3 regions of the Selenomonas sp. oral taxon 478 genome follow, and region 3 is predicted to be linked to each of the others. Evidence: riboswitches for the same ligand, from Rfam matches in the RefSeq annotation. Region 3 holds a riboswitch; each other region holds the start of a gene.
The links. Region 3 has a riboswitch for molybdenum cofactor ahead of ADJ74_RS11420 (hypothetical protein). Riboswitches for the same ligand answer to the same signal wherever they lie in the genome.

Region 1 (3,277 bases), 1.0 Mb from region 3:
GAGCGTGAAGTCACGCAGGCGTTTTTCGATGTTGACGACGAGGTTCATTCACGCACCTCCCGTTTGAGGTAGAGGTTCATCGCACCGATAAAGAAGAGCGAGAACAGGGAGATGATGACTGCCCAGCGAAAGGCAAGGTCGTAGTCGTTCGCCTGCACCGCCGCATAGATGGCGGTGGACATGGTCTGCGTGCGTCCCGGGATATTGCCCGCGAACATGATGGTCGCACCAAACTCGCCGAGGGCACGGGCAAACGAGAGAACGAGCCCTGCGAGGATGCCGTGCCGTGCATTCGGCAGGATGATGCGCCAAAAGATGCGCCCGTTGCTGACGCCGAGCGTCTGCGCCGCATGAATCATGCTGCTGTCGAGTGACTCGAAGGCGCCGCGTGCCGTGCGGTACATGAGCGGAAGACTCACGATGACCGCTGCGATGACCGCCGCACGCCACGTAAAGACAAGCGGCAGGTCGATGGCGAGGAGGGCGCTCCCGATGGCACTGCGCTTTCCGAGAAAGAGCAGGAGGAAGAACCCAACGACGGTCGGCGGCAGGACGAGCGGCAGCGTGATCACAGCATCGGCAATGGTCGCCGCGAGGCGGCTGCGGATACGCAGCACGGCGTAGGCGAGCCCAATACCGACGAAGAAGGTGAGGACCGTAGCAAGCCCCGCCACCTCAAGGGAGATGATGAGCGGGGAGAATGTTTCGTCTGCCATTATTTGACGGTGAATCCGTATTTCTCAAAGACCTTGGCTGCCTTGTCCGTCTGGAGGAAGGCGAGGAATTCCTTCGCGGCCATCTCGTTCTTGGAGTCCTTCAGCACAGCGGCGGGGTAGACGATGGGCTTATGCGTGTCGGCAGGGGCAACGGCGGCGACCTTCACCTTGTCCGAGATGGCGGCATCCGTCGCATAGACCACGCCGCAGTCCGCATCGCCCGTCTCGACCCATGCGAGCACCTGACGTACGTCGGAGCCGTAGACGGCACGCGCCTTGACCTGGTCGAGGATGCCGAGCTTCGTAAAGACCTCCTCGCTGTACTGTCCGACAGGAACGCCCTTCGGCTCACCGAGAGCGATGTGCGCAACCCGCGGGTCGAGCACTGCCTTGAAGTCGGGAAGGTTCAGCTTGCTGTCCTTTGCCGTGATCAGCACGATGTCGTTGACGAGGAGATCGACGCGCGTACCGTCCGCGAGGAGCTTCTTCTCGTCGAGCGCATTCATCTGCTTCTGTGCGGCGGAGACGAATACGTCGGCGGCTCCGCCGTTCTCGATCGCCTGCTGTAGGGCGCCGCTGCTGCCGAAGTTGTAGACGATATGAACCTCTTTGTTGTTCTCCTCGTACATCGTGGCGAGTTCTTTCATCGCGTCCGTGAGGCTCGCTGCCGCAGAGACCTGCAGCTCGATGGGGCTCTCCTGCGGCGTCTCCATCTTGTTCGCGCTGTTGCCGCCGCCGATGCAGCCGGCGGTGAGAAGAGCCGTGCCCGCCAAGAGGGCGGTGAGTGTCTTTTTGATGTTCATGTGATGTTTCTCCTTTGCAAATGGGAGGTATGTCCGTTTCCCGACATACCCTGTGACGATATGCGTCAGGCAGAGTGCCATAGATGTTTCCTTAGACGTGCTCTGCTCGGAGAGGGTGAGGGCGCTGCCCTCCTTCTCAGCGGACGAATGTGCCGCTCTTGCCGCCGGACTTACGCTCGAGACGAATGTCTGTGATCTCCATGCGCTTGTCGATCGCCTTGCACATGTCGTAGATCGTGAGCAGCGCCGTGCTCACGGCGTGCAGCGCCTCCATCTCGACGCCCGTCTCGCCCGTGACCTTGACCGTCGCCGCAGCATATACCGCATGACGCGGCACCTCCTCAAGCGTGAAGTCGATGCTGCACTTGGCAAGCGGCAGCGGGTGGCAGAGCGGGATCATGTCCGCGGTGCGCTTTGCCGCCATGATGCCGGCGATGCGCGCGACACCGAGGACGTCGCCCTTTTTTGCCGTGCCCGCCGTGATCGCCGCATAGACCGCTTCGCTCACGCAGATCCGTCCGCTCGCGATGGCCTCGCGATGTGTCTTGTTCTTGCCGCTGACATCGACCATGATGGCGGCGCCGCCCGCATCGAAATGCGTCAGTCCTATTTCTGGCATCGATATCCTCCTTTCTTCTTGAAATAATTTTATCATAGCGGAATCAGCGTAGAAAATCAATTGTGTTTCTCTAACATTAAATGAATCTATCTATAATTTAGGAAAACTCATAGAGGTTATTTATTTTTTGTGGTATAATCAATAATAGATATTCATAGTTGAGAATCATTTTATGCGATATAATTTAATTTGTGCCGTGACGGCGGTGGATGGAGTGCTTTATAGGAGAGTGACGGCACTTGCGGAATGCCGCCGAATCAAGCGGGGAGAGCAGTATGCGTGAGGTTCGTGTTCAGGATGCGGTGGGGATGGTGCTCTGCCACGACATTACAGAGATTGTGCGCGGGGAGCGAAAGGGCGCACGCTTCCGCAAGGGCGATGTGATCCGTGCGGAGGATATTCCCGTTCTTCTGCGCATTGGCAAAGAGCATATCTTTGTCTGGGAGGACGATCCGAATCTGCTGCATGAGAACAATGCGGCGGCGATTCTGCGTGATGTCTGTCAGAATGAGCACATGGCGGCGAGTGAGCCGAGCGAGGGCAAGATAGAGCTGACCGCGACGACGGCGGGCGTGTTCGAGGTGAACGAGGATGCGCTCAATGCCGTCAACGACATCGAGGATGTGATGATTGCGACGATTGCGCAGCACATGCCTGTCAAGGCGGGGACGAAGCTCGCGGGGATGCGCGTGATCCCGCTCGTCATCGACAAGGCGGTGATGGAGCGGGTGCGTGAGACGGCGGGCACTCAGCCGATGCTGCGGATCCTGCCGTATCAGAAGATGAAGGTCGGCGTGGTGACGACGGGCTCTGAGGTGTTCCATGGGCGCATCAAGGATACGTTCACGCCCGTGATCGATGCCAAGCTGCGTGCCTTCGGCCTGAAGGTGGATGAGCACCGTCTTTCGGATGATGGGACGGAGCACACGCGTGCGGCGATTGAGGAGCTGCTCGACGCGGGGATGGATATGGTGCTCTGCACGGGCGGCATGAGCGTCGACCCCGATGACCGCACGCCGGCGGCGATCAAAGCGACGGGGGCGCGCATCGTGACGTACGGCGCACCTGTGCTGCCGGGTGCGATGTTCCTGCTCGCCTACTATGAGAAGGATGGGCGGCAGGTGCCGATCATGGGGCTG
Region 2 (3,277 bases), 770 kb from region 3:
GCGGAGGCAAAAACGAAGACGAAGACGGCAGAAGAAACGGCTGATGGGGAAGGGACGGCCGAAGCCGTTCTTGTCAAAGAACCTGCGAAGGAAAAGGAGCCAGCCGCCGCAGCGACGGACGGCGCAGGCCATTCCGCCGTGTCCGCAGAGCCTGCAAAGAAGGCAGATGCCGCGGATAAGAAAGCTGAGAAAAAGCATGCCGCTGCCGCTGCCGCAGCGGCAAAGCGCGAGGCATACGGCAAAGAGACGGCGATCGAGCCCATCACGCTGAAGGACGGCGACTGGGTCTTCATCGAGGGCGACGAGCGGCGTGGCTGGTTCTTTGACCGCAGCCACATGAAGCGCAACGCCGACGGCTCCGTCTCCTACTGGCAGCTCATCCTCTACAACAACCTCGGTCGGGCGCAGTTCGCCGAGGCGATGAAGAATGCGGACTACGAGCACCTCGGCTACACCATGCAGCGGCGCGTGCTCAGCCCGAAAAAGGACGCCATCAGCACCTACGAGATCCTCGCCTACGACGGGGATAACGCACTCATCACAGAGAGCAGCCGCGAGGGGCACCGCGCCGTGATCCGCGCGAACACCATGACGGAGAAAGAGCGCGACGCCGTACGGCAGGAACTGCGCCGAAAGAAATAACCGCAAGGGACGCATCTCCCCATGTGCATCATCACCGATATTGGGGGAGTGCGCCCTTTTTTCATCACATCAACCGCAGATACAGCATTCATCAACTACGAATAAATAAGCAATAACTATAATAAATCAATATAATTCCGATATATGCTGAGAATAGTTTTCGTATATTGACAGGTTGTTTTCACTCTGTTAAACTGTTATTAATTACATAGGTATAGAGGTACATTGTACCTCTCGGTTTCCGAGCAAAAGCATCTAAGGGCGATGCCTATGATGCTGCGCCTGCGCCGCAGGGAGTGATCCCTGCCGTGCACAGGGTTTCGGCAGAAATGCCGGAGCCTCCCTTCCGAACGCGGTTTCCTGCAGAAAACCACGCTCCCTTGAAAAGGAAACGACAACATTGCCGCGCAAAGGCGAGGAGGGGATATTTTGATGCAAAATATCCCTTGGATTCGTCTGCTACGAGGGACTGTTTGTCGTGCCCTCGGGTGCGTCGGACGGTTCCTCTTTTATTATTTCGTATAGAGGAATCTAGGCTTTCACGGGATTGGCTTTATATATCTGATGTGCGGGAAGTATTGACGCAAGTTTCTGAACCGCCCCGCCGTTCTGCGCGAAAAGGTATCTGTGTGCCGATTGCAGCGGGATGGATGCGGGTGTTTGGCATGGCGGCAGTCTTCCATGGAGACAGGAGGCATAATGTGAACAAAAGGGAGAGCTTGTGGGAGGCATATCTCGCAAAAGGCTTCAGCCGGCGGAATTTCCTCAAGGGCTGCGTGACACTCACGTCGCTCATGGGGCTGAGCACGGACAACCTCACGAGGGTCGTCGAGGCCGCCGAGGCGAAGCCGCTGCCGGTTGTGATCTGGCTGCATGGGCATGAGTGCACGGGCTGCGATGAGTCGTTCATCCGCTCGGGCGCACCGCTCGCATCGGATCTCGTGCTGAACGAGATTGCGCTCGAGTACAGCCATCTCCTCTGCGCCGGCGAGGGTGAGGCCTTCGAGGCACATCTCGAGGAGACGATCAAGAAGTATCACGGCGAGTACATTCTCGCCGTCGAGGGCGCAGTTCCCATCGGGGAGCACGCCTACACCTGCATGTCGGGCGGTCACTCGTTCGAGCACACGCTGAAGCACGCCGCGGAGGGGGCAAAGGCGGTCATCGCCTACGGCACGTGTGCGACGGCGGGCGGCATCCAGGCCGCTGCGCCGAACCCGACAGAGTCCAAGGGCATCCGCTCGCTGATCGGATCGAAACCCTATATCGCTGTGCCCGGCTGCCCGCCGATCCCCGAGGTCATGACGGGCGTCGTCATGCACGTCGCGCTTTTCGGCACGCTGCCGCCGCTCGACGGTGAGGGACGTCCGCGCCAGTTCTACGGCAACCGCATCCACGACACCTGCTACCGCCGTCCGTTCTTCGACGCGGGCATGTTTGCCGAGCGTTTCGACGACGCGGGCGCCAAGGGTGGCTGGTGCCTCTATAAGCTCGGCTGCCGCGGCCCCGAGACGTACAACTCCTGCGGTAATATGCGCTGGTATCAGGGACTCTCGTACCCGATCCAGTCGGGCGCGCCCTGCATTGGCTGCAGCAACGCGAACTTCTGGGATCAGGCGCCGTTCTCGAAGCGTCTGCCCGAGTACAACGGCATCGACGTCGATATGGTCGGTGCCGGACTTGCCGTCGCGACGGCGGTCGGTGTCGCGGCGCACGCGGGCGCGAGCCTCGTCCAGAAGAGATACCATGAGAAGCAGCTCGAAAAAGAGGGAAAGCAGGTGCATGAATGAAACACGTTGTTGTAGACCCAATCACCCGTATTGAGGGACATCTGCGCGTTGAGCTGCAGGTGGACGAGGCATCGGGCAAGGTCACCGATGCCATCTCCTCCGGCACGGCATGGCGCGGCCTCGAGCTCGTCATGAACGACCGCGATCCGCGCGATGCATGGGCATACATTCAGCGGATCTGCGGCGTCTGCACATCCTCTCATGCGCTCGGCTGTCTGCGTGCCGTCGAGGACGCATTCGGCATCACGATTCCGAAGAACGCGCACTACATCCGCAACATCATCGCGGCGTGCCTCGGACATCAGGATCACATCATCCATTTCTACCACCTCCATGCGCTCGACTGGGTCAGCCCGCTCGAGGCGCTGAAGGCGGATCCGGCGGCGACGGCGGCGCTCCAGAACACAGTGCTCCAGACCTATCGCCTGCCGTTCCGTGGGCCGGCGGCATTCGACACGGATGCCTACCCGCACGACTTCCCGATCGCATCGCCGGACTACTACGCCGCGATCAAGGCAAAGGTGCAGAAGATCGTCGACAGCGGTCAGCTCGGTATCTTCTCCGCGCAGTGGTGGGATCATCCGGACTATCAGCTCCTCCCGCCCGAGGTGCATCTCATGGCGATCTCGCACTACCTCGAGATGCTCGACAAGCAGAAGGATCTCGTCGTCCCGCACGTCGTCTTCGGCGGAAAGAACCCGCATCCGCACTATGTGCTCGGCGGCATGCCATGCTCCATCTCGATGGAGGACGGCAACGCGCCGATCAATGCGGCGCGCCTCGCGATCGTCGACCACTCGATCAATCAGGCACGCCACATGATGAACGACTACTATCTCCCCGAC
Region 3 (3,277 bases):
GGAGGAGCAGAGATACGAGCGCAAGGCGGGCATCCTCCTGCATCCGACCTCCCTGCCCTCGAAGTACGGTGTGGGCGACTTCGGCAAGGAGGCGTACCGCTTTGTTGACTTCCTTGCAGATGCGGGGCAAAAGGTTTGGCAGATCCTCCCGCTCAGCCCCGTCGGAAGCAGCTACTCCCCCTATCAGTCCATCTCCGCCTTTGCGGGGAACTTTATGCTCATCGACCCCGAGCCACTGGCTGCGCGCGGCTGGCTGAAGGAGAAAGACCTTTTCCTGCCATACGAGGCGAACTCGGGCTTCATCAACTTTGATCGCGTACGCACGTTCAAGAAGGAGATTCTGGAAAAGGCATTCCGCGCCTTCCGCGCACAGGGGGCGGCAGATGCGGATTACCGTGCGTTCTGTGAGAAGGAAGCATACTGGCTTGAGGACTATGCGCTCTTTCACGCGGCGAAGAAGGAGTACGGCGGCGCGGCGTGGACGGAGTGGGATGCAGCGATCAAACGCCGTGACCCTGACGCACTCCGCTCGCTCCGTGAGCGGCAGCGCGATGCGATGGAGCTTGACTACTTCAAGCAGTACGTCTTCCATACACAGTGGAACCGCCTGCACGACTACGCACGCGCGAAGGGAATCGAGATTCTCGGCGATATGCCGATCTTTATCGCGCAGGACAGCGCGGACGTCTGGGCGCATCAGCACCTCTTTGACCTGAACGAGGACGGCACGCCGCACACCGTCGCGGGCGTACCGCCCGACTACTTTGCCGTGAACGGGCAGCTGTGGGGGAACCCGCAGTACAACTGGGACGCCATGGCGGCGGAGAAGTACGCATGGTGGAAACGCCGTTTCCGTAAACTGCGCGAGCAGGTGGACATCATCCGCATCGACCACTTCCGCGGATTCGAGTCCTATTGGTCGGTGGACGGCAAGGCGGAGACCGCGCTTAACGGCACGTGGCTCAAGGGCCCCGGCAAGGCATTCTTCGACGCGATCGAGAGTGACCTCGGCAAACTCAACGTCGTTGCGGAGGATCTCGGCATCATCACGCCCGACGTGGAGCGCCTGCGTGACGACTGCGGCTTCCCCGGGATGCGGATCGTCCAGTTCCTCATTGCAGGGAACAGCTCGGGACGCATCGGCTTCACCGCGCCCGAGAACAGCATCGTCTACACAGGGACGCACGACAACAACACCACCGTCGGCTGGTACAGCCGCGACATCGACGAGGTGCTGCGCGAATCGCTCGCCAACCTCGTGGGGACGACTTCCGACCGCCCGCGGACCATCTGTCAGCGTCTCATCAAGGCGGCGTATGCCTCACGTGCCCGCATGGCGATCATCCCCATGCAGGACATCCTCGGGCTCGACGAGCGCGCACGCATGAACACCCCGGGCACCGTCGGGCTCAACTGGCGCTGGTGTCTCAAGAAGGACTACCTCCTCGAGATCGACCCGCAGAAGCTCAAGGCACTCTGCGTGCGCTATCGGCGGTGAGAATAGGGGACTGTTAGAAACGGATTGACAGGATAAAAGAATTTTAGTAGAATTAAACAGAAAATTACATACGTTTTCCGAGCAAAAATATCCTAAGGGCTTATGCCTATGGTATTGCGCCTGAGCAGATACATGGCTGTGTGTCTGTTCACAGGGCCGTCGCAGAAATGCGGCGACCTTCCCATATTGAAAAGGAGAACGATGAAACAGGATGACTCTGAGTGTGTTCTTGCAGAAACTGTTCTTCGTGCGGTCAGTACGGGGAACAGTCTTTTTTGTGCAGGAATAGGAGAGGTATTCATGAAGCACAGCAGGAAACATTCGACGGTATTTGCAGCAGCGGTCGCGGCAGGATTTGTCTTCCTCCCGCATGCGTATGCAGCGGGTGCGGACTACACGACGGATACGGTCAATGTCGACACAGACGGCGTCGACAAGTATCTCGTGACGACGAACACAATCACGGAGCAGGAGATCAAGGAGCGCGGCTACGCGACCTCTCCGACATCCTCTCGCAGGTACCGGGGCTCTATATGGCACCTGCGGCAAAGGACAGCAAGATGGTGCGAGTTCTGACCAGACAAAGGTCTATATCGACGGCATTCCGGCATTCCCACTCAACGGTATTGTATCGAATGCCGCATCTGATCTCTCGACCATCCCGGCGGACAGCATCGCGAAGGTTGAGATCATCAAAGGACCGGGACCGGTGCAGTACGGCACGGACTACAAGGGCGGCGTCATCCTCGTTACGACGAAGGACGGCAGGGGGCCCGGCAAGTTCCGCGTGAGTGTCGCAGGTGGGTCGAATCACACCTGCGACACGAAGCTCGGCTACAGCGGCAGCGATAAGAACATCAGTTATGCCGTCAATCTGTCAAGGCATTATGCTGCGGGCTATCTGGAGAATCAGACAGATAAGAAACTATATTTTGACGGCAAGATTCGGTTCAAGACGAGCAATAAATCCTCATTGACATTGAACGGCTACTACTCCGATATGGACAGAGAAGTTCCGCAGTCTGTTGACCCCGCGACAGGACGGTATGTTGCGCCACGTGGACCCAGATGGTCGGTGCAGGCAGGAAATAATATAACCCCTAATCATGTAAAGAATAACAATGCGACGGATTGGCACTTTAAGGGGTTCCGTCAATCCAATATTGCCCTGCGGTATGAAAGCAGACCGAATGATATATGGCAGTATGATGTTAAGTATTACCACATGATCGATGAGAACAATCTTTGGGTGCGTAATCTGCTCGCGACGGAGGGCGGTTCTCTTCCGTTCTTTACGCATGGGGCACCGCAGTGGTATCGCAGTGGATGGTTCTTGCGCGGCAACGGCGTCGAGGCGAACGCATCTGTTGCGTATAACAGCAGAAACGTACTGAGTTTTGGTGCGAAGTATATAAAGCTCAGTTGGAATACGGATGAAAACAATACCTCCTACCGCCGTGATGGCAATGATGCACGTAGGAGTTTCTATGTTGAGAATGCATGGAGCCCGAGCAGCAGGACACGCCTGACACTTGGCGTTCGCTATTATGAGGGGGTAAGGCAGGATTATATGGACAATAAATCGACGCCGAAGACATGCTCCTATGCGCATGCGACAGACCCCGTCTTTAACATCACACATGATGCAACGAAACGCGATACGGTTCGTTTCTCGGCAGGGCGCTCGCATGTGTTCGTCGGTTCCAAAGATGCGGCAGGAAATATCCGTAATGGTTATCCCGTTCCAAAGCCGGAGCGCAACAGCAGCTATGAACTTGG

Region 1: it holds a riboswitch for molybdenum cofactor, as region 3 does, so the genes downstream of both, modA (molybdate ABC transporter substrate-binding protein) here and ADJ74_RS11420 (hypothetical protein) in region 3, are expected to answer to the same signal.
Region 2: it holds a riboswitch for molybdenum cofactor, as region 3 does, so the genes downstream of both, ADJ74_RS04550 (hydrogenase small subunit) here and ADJ74_RS11420 (hypothetical protein) in region 3, are expected to answer to the same signal.

What each region holds. Positions count from the first base shown of each region.
Region 1 covers NZ_CP012071.1:1,223,283-1,226,559, forward strand. The annotation lists gene ADJ74_RS05740 (sulfate/molybdate ABC transporter ATP-binding protein) at 1-48, opposite strand, end outside; gene modB (molybdate ABC transporter permease subunit) at 45-716, opposite strand; gene modA (molybdate ABC transporter substrate-binding protein) at 716-1,519, opposite strand; molybdenum cofactor riboswitch at 1,513-1,643, opposite strand; gene moaC (cyclic pyranopterin monophosphate synthase MoaC) at 1,656-2,174, opposite strand; gene ADJ74_RS05760 (molybdopterin-binding protein) at 2,414-3,277, shown strand, end outside.
Region 2 covers NZ_CP012071.1:971,556-974,832, forward strand. The annotation lists gene ADJ74_RS04545 (hypothetical protein) at 1-642, shown strand, start outside; molybdenum cofactor riboswitch at 872-1,014, shown strand; gene ADJ74_RS04550 (hydrogenase small subunit) at 1,344-2,432, shown strand; gene ADJ74_RS04555 (nickel-dependent hydrogenase large subunit) at 2,429-3,277, shown strand, end outside.
Region 3 covers NZ_CP012071.1:206,176-209,452, reverse strand. The annotation lists gene malQ (4-alpha-glucanotransferase) at 1-1,498, shown strand, start outside; molybdenum cofactor riboswitch at 1,562-1,711, shown strand; gene ADJ74_RS11420 (hypothetical protein) at 1,799-2,074, shown strand; partial or broken gene ADJ74_RS11415 (hypothetical protein) at 2,091-2,180, shown strand; gene ADJ74_RS01045 (TonB-dependent receptor) at 2,208-3,277, shown strand, end outside.